DNA from 3 places in the Providencia sp. UF-224 genome. Region 3 is predicted to be linked to each of the others. Evidence: predicted binding sites of a transcription regulator. Region 3 holds the regulator's gene; each other region holds the start of a gene.
What was found. The regulator CRP, encoded in region 3, controls carbon source genes, mostly activating them, when cyclic AMP is high. The targets are predictions, from matches to a motif close to ATGTGANNNNNNTCACAT.
Positions count from the first base shown of each region.

Region 1: AC4IFO_RS19350 (sugar transporter) is a predicted target of CRP. The motif match lies at 3,341-3,358, and genes of this name have one in related genera.
Region 2: udp (uridine phosphorylase) is a predicted target of CRP. The motif match lies at 2,667-2,684, and genes of this name have one in related genera.

Region 1 is NZ_JBSICC010000029.1:41,703-45,975, forward strand. Features, by position in the region: gene nhaB (sodium/proton antiporter NhaB) at 1-466, shown strand, start outside; gene dsbB (disulfide bond formation protein DsbB) at 623-1,144, shown strand; gene AC4IFO_RS19340 (DUF333 domain-containing protein) at 1,218-1,517, opposite strand; gene AC4IFO_RS19345 (DMT family transporter) at 1,557-1,889, opposite strand; gene AC4IFO_RS19350 (sugar transporter) at 2,003-3,202, opposite strand; gene AC4IFO_RS19355 (DUF2594 family protein) at 3,607-3,828, shown strand; gene AC4IFO_RS19360 (hypothetical protein) at 4,005-4,273, opposite strand, start outside.
Region 2 is NZ_JBSICC010000028.1:26,497-30,769, reverse strand. Features, by position in the region: gene AC4IFO_RS19060 (DedA family protein) at 56-586, opposite strand; gene AC4IFO_RS19055 (tyrosine-protein phosphatase) at 724-1,506, opposite strand; gene udp (uridine phosphorylase) at 1,782-2,540, opposite strand; gene AC4IFO_RS19045 (YidB family protein) at 2,989-3,378, shown strand; gene AC4IFO_RS19040 (ArsR/SmtB family transcription factor) at 3,441-3,767, opposite strand; gene AC4IFO_RS19035 (MFS transporter) at 4,031-4,273, shown strand, end outside.
Region 3 is NZ_JBSICC010000014.1:24,037-28,309, forward strand. Features, by position in the region: gene AC4IFO_RS14160 (OsmC family protein) at 1-333, opposite strand, end outside; gene crp (cAMP-activated global transcriptional regulator CRP) at 688-1,320, shown strand; gene AC4IFO_RS14170 (hypothetical protein) at 1,508-2,482, shown strand; gene AC4IFO_RS14175 (hypothetical protein) at 2,667-4,028, shown strand; gene AC4IFO_RS14180 (aspartate aminotransferase family protein) at 4,089-4,273, opposite strand, start outside.

The sequences.
Region 1 (4,273 bases), on a different contig from region 3:
CTTTTTCAGTATTGTTGCCGTTATTATTGATCAACAGCTATTCACGCCTTTTATTCAGTTTGTTTTGCAATCATCTGAATCTTCTCAGCTATCACTGTTTTATCTGTTTAACGGGTTGTTATCCGCTGTATCTGATAACGTCTTTGTGGGTACTGTGTACATCACGGAAGCAATGAAGGCGGCGAATGAAGGGCTTATTTCATCTGAGCAATACCAGTTTTTAGCCGTGGCTATCAATACAGGGACAAACCTCCCTTCTGTTGCAACACCGAATGGGCAAGCCGCATTCTTGTTCTTATTAACCTCCGCACTCTCACCATTAATTCGTTTATCATATGGTCGAATGGTTTGGATGGCTCTGCCTTATACTATTGTCATGACCATTGTGGGCTTATTAGGCGTAGAATACTGGCTCGTACCAGTTACCCATTGGATGGAGTCCATCGGTTTGATAACTTTTGGATAGGGATTATACTCAACATCAATCAGGCGTTTTATCAGCGCCTGATTGTAATGTTAGGTAAAACCTAACTCGAATCGGTATTTATTTTGCTTTAGGTGCTTTTTTTATCAGGCAGATAGGGGCAAAATGTGCGCATCACTCAATTAGGATATCTCAAGTATGTTCCGATTTTTTAACTACTGCTCACAAGGACGAGGCGCATGGCTATTGATGGCCTTTACAGCCTTTATGTTAGAGTGTGCGGCATTATATTTTCAACATGTTATGAAGCTACAACCTTGTGTAATGTGTATTTATGAACGCGTTGCATTGCTGGGTGTTATGTTTGCAGGCTTAATTGGCGCGATCACCCCCCGAAATATCATTATCCGCTGGGTAGCTATTGTTGTTTGGATTTACGCAGCATGGCGTGGTTTAGATCTCGCATGGGAACACACCATGCTGCAACTTTACCCTTCTCCATTTGCGTCTTGTGATTTCTTTGTCAACTTCCCAGATTGGCTACCATTACAAGAATGGGTGCCTGCGATGTTCGAAGCGACGGGTGACTGCGCGGTGAGGCAGTGGGCATTTTTAGGCCTTGATATGCCACAGTGGTTGATTGGTATTTTTGCTGCTTATATTTTAGTGGCAGTTATTGTGTTAATTAGCCAGTTTTTCCCTGCTAAAAAATCGTTTTAATCACAAACAAATTCACTAAATGCAAAAAGCCCCAAATTAAAGGGGCTTTTCTTTTATTAGGCTGAAATAAACATTAAATACAGGCACCACTTTGGATAGCATTTGCGGCACAACGTCTACCATTAGCAAATTGGCAAACTGCCGTTTTATCGCCATTTAATTCAAGTGTTAATGCAGGCAATCCTCCCGCAGAGACACAAGCTTCTTGGATTCCAGGTCCTAAATTAACCACTTGCTTTGCATACTGAGCTGCTGAGTTATCAACGGTTTTATTCACTTCTGAGCTTCCACAAGCCGATAACATCACTGACATTACACCCGCAACAGCAACTGCCATCACAGGTTTTAATAACTGGCTGACCTTACGCCCCATGCTCTTTTTCTCCTATAAAACCGCTGTCATCCCTTGCACTTAATGCGTGCTGCTTTTTGAAAATAAATTGATGACTAAAACACCAACTATAATTAATAGCATACCAATAATTGCAGGTAAATCGAGTTTTTGGTTATAAATATAAATTGCAGCGACTGAAACTAATACGATCCCTAAACCAGACCAAATAGCATAAGCTATCCCCAGTGGCATCACTTTCACTACCTGTGATAATCCCCAGAAAGAAACACCATAACCAATAATGACGATTAATGACGGCCAAAAGCGGCTAAACCCATCAGAAGCTTTTAATGTAGTGGTTGCAATTACTTCTGCAATAATAGACATCAAAAGAAAACTTAACCCTTTCATTGTTGTTCCTTATTGTTGTATTAAAAAATAAAATATAGCGATAAAACAGAAAAAAGCTCCGTATGCTTTAAAAGCACTACAGAGCTTATTTAACAGGCAATTAATTTAACGTATTAATGTTGTGCGGCTGGAGTCAGTTTATCACTCAATGTTTGGCTATAACGTCTGAATAAATAGAGACACAAAATAAATGCTATTGCGCCAATAACCGCACCTACATAACCAATTCGCGTCATACCCATATGCACAATCACTTGGTTACCTAGCAACGCCCCGCCACCGATCCCAATATTAAAGATACCCGAGAAGATAGCCATGGCTAAATCCGTTGCATCCGGTGCCAAATCAATCACTTTCACCTGCATGCCTAAACTAATGCACATCATCGCAATTCCCCAGAACACGGACAAGATAATCAGTGACCAGGCATTGCCCCCCATAGGCAACAGCAACAACAGGCATAGCGTCATTAACGCTATCGCGGATGGCAAGAATATTAATGAAAGTTTTGTACTATAGCGGCTAAAAATAACGCTACCAATAATACCTGCTGCGCCAAAAATAAGCAGTAATACCGTCGCAAAGTTTTGGCTTTGATGTGCTACATCGCGGACAAAAGGCTCAATATAGCTGTATGCTGCAAAGTGTGCTGTCACCACTAACACAGTTAAAGCAAACATCCCTACCAACGCAGGGCGCTTAAATAATACAGGGAGGCTTTTCAATGAACCTGAATGTTCACTTGGTAAGCGTGGTAGGAAACGGATCAGTGCAACCATTGTGAATAGCGCCACAACACCTATACACAAGAAAGTCACCCGCCAGCCTAAAAACTGCCCAATAACACGACCAATTGGTAGACCTAAAACAGTGGCTAATGCGGTACCCGTTGCGAGTAACCCCAGTGCCTGTGCTTTTTTTCCTGCGGGGGCAACACGAATAGCCAAAGAAGCAGTAATCGACCAAAAGACTGCATGAGATAGCGCAACGCCCACACGCCCAATTATTAGCACGTCAAAATTCCACGCAAAACCCGTAACAATATGGCTAATAATAAAAATAACAAACAAGAATCCCAGTAACTTACGACGTTCTATTTTACTGGTTAATAACATTAATGGTAATGACATCAACGCTACCACCCACGCATATATGGTGATCATCAACCCTGTATGCGCTACCGTCATGTCAAAACTGGCCGCAATATCACTTAATAATGCAACAGGCACGAACTCTGTTGTATTAAAAACGAATGCAGCAACCGCTAGCGCTAAAACGCGGATCCAAGCGGTTTTTCTCGATACTTGTGTCATTATTTATCTTGCCTTCAGTTTTCCATAAGCTAATGACACAAATCGGTTACCGACTTGTGATGATGGCCTAAGGGAAACATATGTTTAGAACTAAACTGAACGATTAAGCGGTGTTTTATTGCTCTACACGCCATATTTTTGTGAATTGTATCACAACTATTTAGCTATTTTAAAGCTCACTCTTGATATTGATAATCAACCTCAAAGCACTAAACTCCAATAATAATCTTTTCTAAAAAGCATCACGACAAAAAACTGGCCAATATTTCCAAAACATTAATCAAATGCATCAGAATTTGCATGCTTTATATTCGATTGCATACATCTTATTTATCTGAAAGCACATATTATTTTTTCTATGCTACAATCCATAAAATTACTTTTTATCTTAAAGGATCGATTTAATGAAAACCCATTTTCCTACTGAGCCTGATGTCCAAGCACTTGCCGATGAAGTGACCTGCTTAAAGAATCTAGTGACTCATATGCTTAAAGCAATTGGCCAAGCTGATGCAGGTAAAATTTTGATCAAAATGCAACGTGAAGTTGCTCAAATGGAAGACGAAAAACAAGCAGAAACCTATACAAGCATCTTAGAACAAATTAAAACTGGCTATCGCCAATAGATTATTTAGCGATAAATGCTATTTAAAGCACAAAAGTATTCAAGAATGGATTAACTGCACAAATAACTAAGTTTTTGTTATCAAAATCATCTATCTTTATTTACGAATTAAACCATTCTTTATTCATTTAGCTCCCCCTTCAAAACCCTATGAAGGGGGCTTTTTTTTGCTTTTAATTATTGCCCTGCTTGCGTAAACAGGCTATTGCAGTAGTTCGCGTACTCATCCACTGTTGTATTCTTCGTTTGCTTATCCCAACTTTTTTGCTCTTCAAAAGCCCAAACGCGAAAGACCTGCCCTACGTTTGCACCAGACATCCCGACTTCTTTGTAAATTCGGTGGTAAAACCCTTGGTTTGATTGGTAAATTTCAAATTTAATGGGAATAAGTCGCGCAGGGTTAGGCTCTGTTTGAAAAGAGTTACCGAAGAGTATTGTTTTAACAA
Region 2 (4,273 bases), on a different contig from region 3:
AGTGTCCAGAGGTAATTTCGTTTACAGCCGTTTATTTGCGAGCCGCTTCGCAAGCTTAGCCTATCCAGCTCGCAAACCATTTAAGGCCTAGCGCACCCGGCGCAAGGATGCCAAATGCCCAGATCATCGCAGAAGCAATGTTGGCAAGCTGGAAATGCCGTTGTGGCATCGCACAAATCCCTGCGACCAAAGGCACAACAGCTCTTAATGGCCCAAAAAAACGTCCAAAGAAAATTCCCCAAATACCCCAACGATCAAAAAACCGTTGCCCTTTATCAATCATCTGCGGGTTACGGGAAATTGGCCACATCTTGCGAACATTTTCTTTGTAATGGAAACCAAACCAATAAGAAAGCCAGTCACCAAAGAAGGCGCCTAATGCAGCGGCTAGCCAAATAGGCCAGAAGACGATATTACTCTCGCCAATTAAAGCCCCAAGCGCGAGCAAAATCACCGTTGCAGGTAAAAGGAGTGATAGAAAAGCGAGAGATTCACCAAATGCAAGAAAGAAAATAATTGGTAGCGCCCATACTTCATGTTCGCGAGTAAAGTCCGTCACAACGGTCACTATTTCATTGAGCGTCACAGCACATTCCTTTCATCAATGGTTTGATGTATTACAGTAGCGAAAAACTGATAAATCAAGATTAAACAAAACAATAAATTCAGCTTGGCTATGTGACAAAATCCTTAGTTACACAGCCTCAGCAAAATTAGTGCATATTATTCGAGGAAGTGTTGCTGTAATTCTTCACGCTGTTTTAAGCCTAGGCCAAAATCAGCTTCCAACCACTTATCCACATTACCATATTGTTTTTCAATACTTTTTAGAGCTGTTTGTAAGAACTCTTCACGAACTGAATACACATACTCAAACTTTTTCACCACACTTTCACTCATAGTTTTTGCGTGTTCTTCAAGTAGGTGCTTACGATAAGGCGCTAATGTTTCGTTAGTGAGTAAATAGTCTTCCATTACTGTGTCTAGGTCAGCACCTAACGCAAATAAAACCAGCGCCGAACCGACACCAGTACGGTCTTTCCCGACTGCACAGTGCTGAACAATCCCGCCTTTTTCTGGTTGTTGTAGCATACTCACCAGCTGATGGTATGCAGGGTTGTTCAGTGGTAATAATTCATACAAACGGAACATAAAGGCTTGTGGGTCAAACTGTTCTAATATCTCTGGCGTGAGTTTATCTAAGTTTGCGGTAACTTCTTTTGCTAATGGATTTGCTGGAGCATGGACATAATGCGCCCCTTGCCACACCACATCCGGCTTAGCAATAATTTCAACTTCATCGCGATAATCAATGATTTGAAAAAGATTTTGTGATTGTAAAACAGTTTCATCATCTTGCGTTAAGCGGTCTAATGCCCCAGAGCGAAACAGCACGCCTGGCTTGATTTTATTGCCATTTGATAGCTTTTTCCCGCCTAAATCACGGAAGTTAATACCACCTTTGAGTGGAAGGACGGAGGGGTGAAGATAAGGTGTTGTTGACATAATCATTCCTTTTGCCCACAGCACACGTTCAAGTTGCGAATAAAAAAGATGCAACCCAAACGATTAAAGGGCACATAATATTGATAATTGTTTTTATGACAATAACAGATCTAACGCATAAGAGGATCAGGATATTTTCTGGAAATTCATTACAAATTGTTAAAAATTTGACGGGGTTATATCTAGAGTGAATAACTTAGAAGCGAGACTAAGCCCGCCTATTGTCTTTCCACAACCGAGTGAATTTTTAAATAGGCGAGCCAGTAAATCATTGACTACGATAAGCGACGTGCTGCTTCAACAACAATACTTAGCACATTACCTTCTGTTTTCTTCAGTAATGTTTCATTTGGAATTTCTTGTTGTGTACGGTTAACAATAACTCCTGCAACCATGCCTGCACGTAGACCTTTACTGCTTGAGCACATGGTCAGTAACGTTGCTGATTCCATTTCATAGTTCATGACGCCCATATCTTGCCACTCTTTCATTGAGCCTCTGAAATGGCGCATAACACGGCCAGTATAGGTATCATAGCGCTCTTGACCTGGGTAGAAGGTATCTGAAGATGCTGTCACACCCACATGAACCGTTGCACCCGCATCTTTTGCCGCAGCAAATAATGCATTAGTACAGTCAAAATCAGCCACAGCTGGGTATTCAAGTGGTGCAAAGTGCTGGCTCGCACCATCTAAACGTACTGCACCTGTAGTGACTAATACATCACCCACATTAATATCTTCTTGGATTGCACCTGTTGTACCAATACGTAGGAAAGTACGGATCCCTAATTGTGCTAACTCTTCAACTGCAATAGAGGTAGATGGACCACCAATACCCGTTGAGCAAATAATGACGGCTTTACCGTCGAGCTCACCACGCCAAGAGGTATATTCACGCAATGACGCAAGATGCACAGGGTTATCCATCAGACGTGCAATTTTTTCAACACGGTTAGGATCCCCAGGAACAATCGCTACGGTTGCACCCTGTAAGTCACTTTTCTTTAAACCTAAGTGGAAAACGTCAGACATATCAAACTCCTTTACACAATGGCATCATTGAATTAATTAGCTGCTATTAATATAGCGATAAGCACAGGTCAATTTAGTGATGAGTATCTCTTTTAATGAAAACATCATCATTTTATTTTCAATAAAACGTGATTTTGATCACATTAAATACACCTTACAGCCAAACTCGGGCTAAGATGCAATCAGTATAGATGAATGTAGGCGATTATCGAAAATGTATTAAAGAGAACTTAATCTGCCCTCTTACTGATAAGTTACCTGATAATTTTGGACTAATAGCTTCCATTCAAAACATTTAAATTATGTTTTTATACATTTAGTTATCGACAATGCCTCATTTTCATTGACCTGAAAAATAAATTGATCAAAATAGCGACCTACAATTTTTCGAATAATGCTCCATACTATGAATGAGAGCATCAATTGGTATGTTACCTAGGAGTCAAAAATGGGGCTATTAGATCAAATGTTAGGCATGGTTGCAGGCGATAAAATGCAACAGTTTCAATCCGTTATTAAGTGGATTGAAAACCAAGGTGGTCTGTCTGGTGTCGTTGATAAATTTAACGAGCAAGGCTTAGGTGGCATTATTACTTCGTGGATTAGCGAAGGGGCAAATTTACCGATTGATGGAAGCCAATTAATGCAAATTTTTGGTAACGTTAATATTCAAGAGCTCGCGCAATCAGTGGGTTTAGATACACAATCAACGTCAGATTTAGTTGCTAAATATCTCCCTCAACTGGTTGATAGTGCAACACCAAATGGTGAACTTCCAGAGAGCCTTGACCTTGCTTCTATTGGCATGAATCTGTTGAAGTCAAAATTATTTGGTTAATTCAATAGCCAAATACACAGTAAAAGGTAGGTAACTCTACCTTTTATTTCATTGTGATCTGATTACAATTCTTGAATAAGTTCGGAAAATGCATTTAATGCTAACTCATTTCTCTTGAAATAGGTGTATTTACCTATTCTTGTCGGTATTAAAAAGCCTGCCTGTCCTAATATTTTGAGGTGTGATGACGCCGTCGGCTTCGAAATCAATAATTTTTCAGCAATGTACAACCCGCACACACCTTCATTTTGATCCCATTGCTCATCAGAAAAATACAATGAAGGTTCCTTCAGTAACGCAAGGATTTGAAGACGTTTATCATTAGCGAGTGCCGTTGATTTGATCAGCACGGATTCTAAATGTGGTGTATTTTCGACCTGTTTCATCATGGAACCTATTCATCTCTCTAAATAAGCAGTTGATTGCTCATCACTTCAATACCAATTAATAAAAATCAATAATTTTCTAAAATATGAATTAGTTACTTTAATTCAAACCTTTTCCATTCGCCAGAGGCTTGACTCGTTAATACAATTAGCTAATAATCTAATTGTTATCGATAACACGTTCAAGTGCCCTTTTTATCACTCAAAAAAACAGAGGTTAATTCAAGGTGCATCTTGGTATTATCAATTTGATTATTCAGTCTATTATGAAAATATATTTACTTGCAGCAATCAGTTTTTTGGTCGGAACCGCAGAATATATAATTGCGGGAATTTTAGACCAAATTTCTGTGGATTTACATTTATCCGTTTCAATGGTCGGGCAAATGATCACCATTTTTTCTATTGCTTTTGCCGTTGGTACACCTGCGATTATTGCAATTACAGGTAAATGGGATAGAAAGCAGCTACTTATCATCGCATTAATTATCTTTGCATTAGCCAATGTT
Region 3 (4,273 bases):
TTTTTCAGCCGAAAGTTGAACGGCACGTTCAACGGCTTTATCCGTTAATTCATTCCCTGTTACAATAAAATGCAGATGGATTTTAACGAAATAACGTGGCGCCTCTTCACGGCGCTGAGAGGTTAATTTCACTTCACAGTCGGTAATATCATTACGGCCTTTTTGTAAGATGGATACCACGTCAATTGCGCTACAGCCACCCGCAGCCATTAATACCATCTCCATTGGGCTTGGTGCTTTATCGCCTGCGTTACCGTCCATCATCACTTGGTGGCCTGACGCTGACTCACCTAAAAAAGAGAGTCCTTCTACCCATTTAACTCTTGCTTCCATTTTATTCCCCTTGAAATGAAATCGATTTAAAGGCTACATTGTTCCATAGATATAATGAATGTTATATCAGCTTTATTCTGCTGAAGCGATACAGGGAAGACTTTCTGTATTGGATATGCTACAAACAATACTTAGTTGATAGGATTAAGATCAAAACTCAACGTTGTATTTGATTATATTATAGTGTTGATATCAGTTTGTTTACCCTAACCATGAAAAGCGATTGATGCAATGTTGCTCTTCCTGTTATTTAGGGTATATAAGACAAATTAATATGCTAAGCTAGTGACTTTAAAGCCAGCCTTTCTGGTACGCTTTCCGGATGGCTGCAATAACATACAGAGGATAACGCTAATGGTTCTCGGCAAGCCACAAACAGACCCTACTCTTGAATGGTTTTTGTCACACTGCCATATTCATAAGTATCCATCCAAGAGCACACTGATCCATCAGGGTGAGAAAGCAGAAACCCTTTACTACATCGTTAAAGGTTCAGTGGCTGTTTTAATCAAAGATGAAGAAGGCAAAGAAATGATCCTCTCCTACCTGAATCAGGGGGATTTCATTGGTGAGCTTGGATTATTTGAAGAAGGGCAAGAACGTACTGCGTGGGTTAGAGCAAAAATCGCCTGCGAAGTTGCTGAAATTTCTTACAAAAAATTCCGTCAATTGATTCAGGTTAACCCTGATATCTTAATGCGCCTCTCTGCGCAAATGGCAAGCCGCCTGCAAACCACGTCAGAAAAAGTGGGCAACCTCGCCTTCTTAGACGTAACTGGCCGTATTGCACAAACATTACTGAATCTAGCCAAACAACCTGATGCCATGACGCATCCAGACGGGATGCAAATCAAAATCACCCGTCAGGAAATTGGCCAAATCGTTGGTTGTTCCCGTGAAACTGTCGGCCGTATTTTGAAAATGCTGGAAGATCAAAACTTAATCTCTGCGCATGGTAAAACCATTGTTGTTTACGGTACACGATAATTAACCTTTCGCCTCACTCCCTTGGTGGGGCGCACACTTTCAAATAGCGTTGTATCATCGATATAACGCTATTTTCCCAAAATACGATTATTTTATATATCATTTTTTAATGAGTGTCGTTTCTTTATATTTTCTCTATTTAGCTCTCTATAAAATAATAATTATAATATTAAGTAGGGTTATATTTATGAAAATTACACTTAGCAATTTGTCAGGTCATTCCGATATTTTTAAAAACATTAGTAATTCCGATGATTTTATAAAGAAAATCTTTACTGTTACTGCTTCATCGAGAAAAGAACCATTATCCACTCAGCGGCAATCTAAACCATCACATGCTTGTAGCCTAGAAAGCATTGACTCAGCTTATGAAAGTGATTCAGAAAGTATAAAGGATACTAAATTATTACACTCTGACGAATTTAAGTATAAAGTTAATCAACTGAAAGGTCGATTATATAAGTTTTATGCATCTACTTTTTATAATGAGCAAGATGCCAATTCGCTAATAAAAGAAAATCAGACAATTTTTGAAAATTTCAATCGCGCTGATGAAGAAATGCATGGATATGCCAATTTTTTATATCGGTACGTTAAAATTCCAGGGGTTAATATCAACACTCCAGAAATAAAGGATGAAATCATAAAAAACTATCATCCACCTAAGCAACTAGAAAATAAAAACGGTACTAAAATCCCCTTAATAATTCAAAGAAACACAAAAGAAATTATTAATGTTAATTCCCCATTAGAGCAAGTTAAACAAAAAACAACGCCTTTTTCTCAAAAAAAAATTACATATGTACACTATAGAGTTGCTGACAATATTCAAGAGCATTCTAAATCAACCCCTCTACCTAAAAGCACTTTTGATTTTAAGGGGAATATATTACAAACAAAAACATCCGCATTAAGAACACAATATATCAAGCAACATTACAAACTATCTAACAAATCTACGCCATTAGACCATAAAGAACGAAAACCTCACTTAAATAGGAATGTCACTTCAATTAAAAACTCTGACTTAATAAAAATAAGCAATAGCATTAAAAAAGAAAAAAGACTAACCATGGAAATGAATGCACTTATGAATAACATCGTTGAAATACAAAATCAAATTCACATTAATGATAATTTATTGAACGAATTAAAAAAATAAATCATTCAATAAAGTGTTTTCTTTTTTCATTTAAAACCATCATTAAGGCAATGATTAATTACATCTTATCAACATAACAATGTCATAAGATAAAACCAACATATTGAATAGGTTAATAATTTCAATATTAAGCATGAATATTTAATTAATAAATTACTTTTTAGTATTAATATAGGATATGACTATGAAAACTAATCCCCAGAACAATACCACAACTAGCTCACTATACAAAGAAATTTCATCAACTGGAGCTACAAGAGAAACACCCACTATTATACAAAAAATTAAAAATATAAAAGTAAATAACCCATTCTCATCTTTTCGTTTTAACAAAAAAGAGGTGGAATCAAAGTTTCACATAAACCTAACAGAAAATGAATCACAGGAAAAAGAATTAAATTTATTCCATACATTAAACTCAAACAAAAAAACAATATCCACCCTCGAAAATAAGCTAATAGAAAAATCTTTTAAGATCCCACAATTCATCAAAGATTTAACAAATAAAATAGAAAAATCCATTAATAACTTGTTAGATAAGAATAGTTTTTTTAGTGAAAATCCCGCTACAGATGAAATCATCGAAAAGCAAAATGAAACAATAGGCTACCTTAAACATTACCAAGATTTATTAGACAGAAATGAAAAATTAACAAATAAACAAGAAGAGCTAAAAAACGAAATTGATGATCTGAAATCATCCATAAGATATGAGTCAAAAATAAGAGGAATTTCACACTTAAAAAAAGAAAGTAAATACCTTTCTTCATTAGAAGAAGAAGTATCAAAAGAGATTAACATGGAAGAAAAGAATGAAAAATTGGAAAGTTTAATTAACATGCAAACGACAGTAAAAAATTTACTAACTGGTGAACTAAAAGACATAAAAAATAAAATTCACAATATTACATTGGATAAAAGTGCTCTAGAAAAAAACATTTTAGCTATAAAAAAACCAATAATGAGCGAATTTTTAGTTACTTACGATGAAGACAATACGCCTATATACCATGATGAATCTCACAACTTTGATTTTGATGATGTATTTGAAAAAAAATCGGAAGTAGAAAACACAAAAAACAATGAAAATATTGATAATTTAATATTTGAAAATAATTCATTATATAATCTAATAGATGAGTTAGTTAAAAACAAAATTAATTCAACAAGCATGTTCCATGAATTAAAGCTTAAAAATGATATAAAAGATCATGAAATTAAAGCACTAAGGGAAATACTTGCTAATAAAGAGAAAATGATGACCTCTATTAGTCTCACTTCATTATCTTCTGGTTACAGTTCCGATAATGAGGCTAATAACCTTACACCAGACACTAAGGTTAATGAGAAAAAAACAACTCAAAAAAAAGAGAAACTAAAAAATAAATACCCTTTAGCCAAGAATAAAAAAGTAAATAAATATTCACATGAACATAAAGATCAATGCCTAGCTGCTGGAATACCCAGTAATAGCTCAGAAGAGCAATTACAAGCACGGTTAGAGGACCAAGCTAAGATGAAAAAAATGCCATTACCAGCTCAATAGTCGTTATAAAAAACAATTTTTTAATAAGTTGCAGAAATCATTCTGCAACTTATCTTTCAATTATTTCAGCAACTTCCCGATCGCCGCCTCTAATTTCGCCATACCGCTGTTGATTTCTTCTTCAGAAATAATCAGTGAAGGCGTAAAACGCAGTACATTAGTGCCTGCATTTAACATCATTAAGCCTTCTACAGCACTGGCTTGCAAAACATCTTTCGAACGGTTTAATAGTTTGCCATCTAACT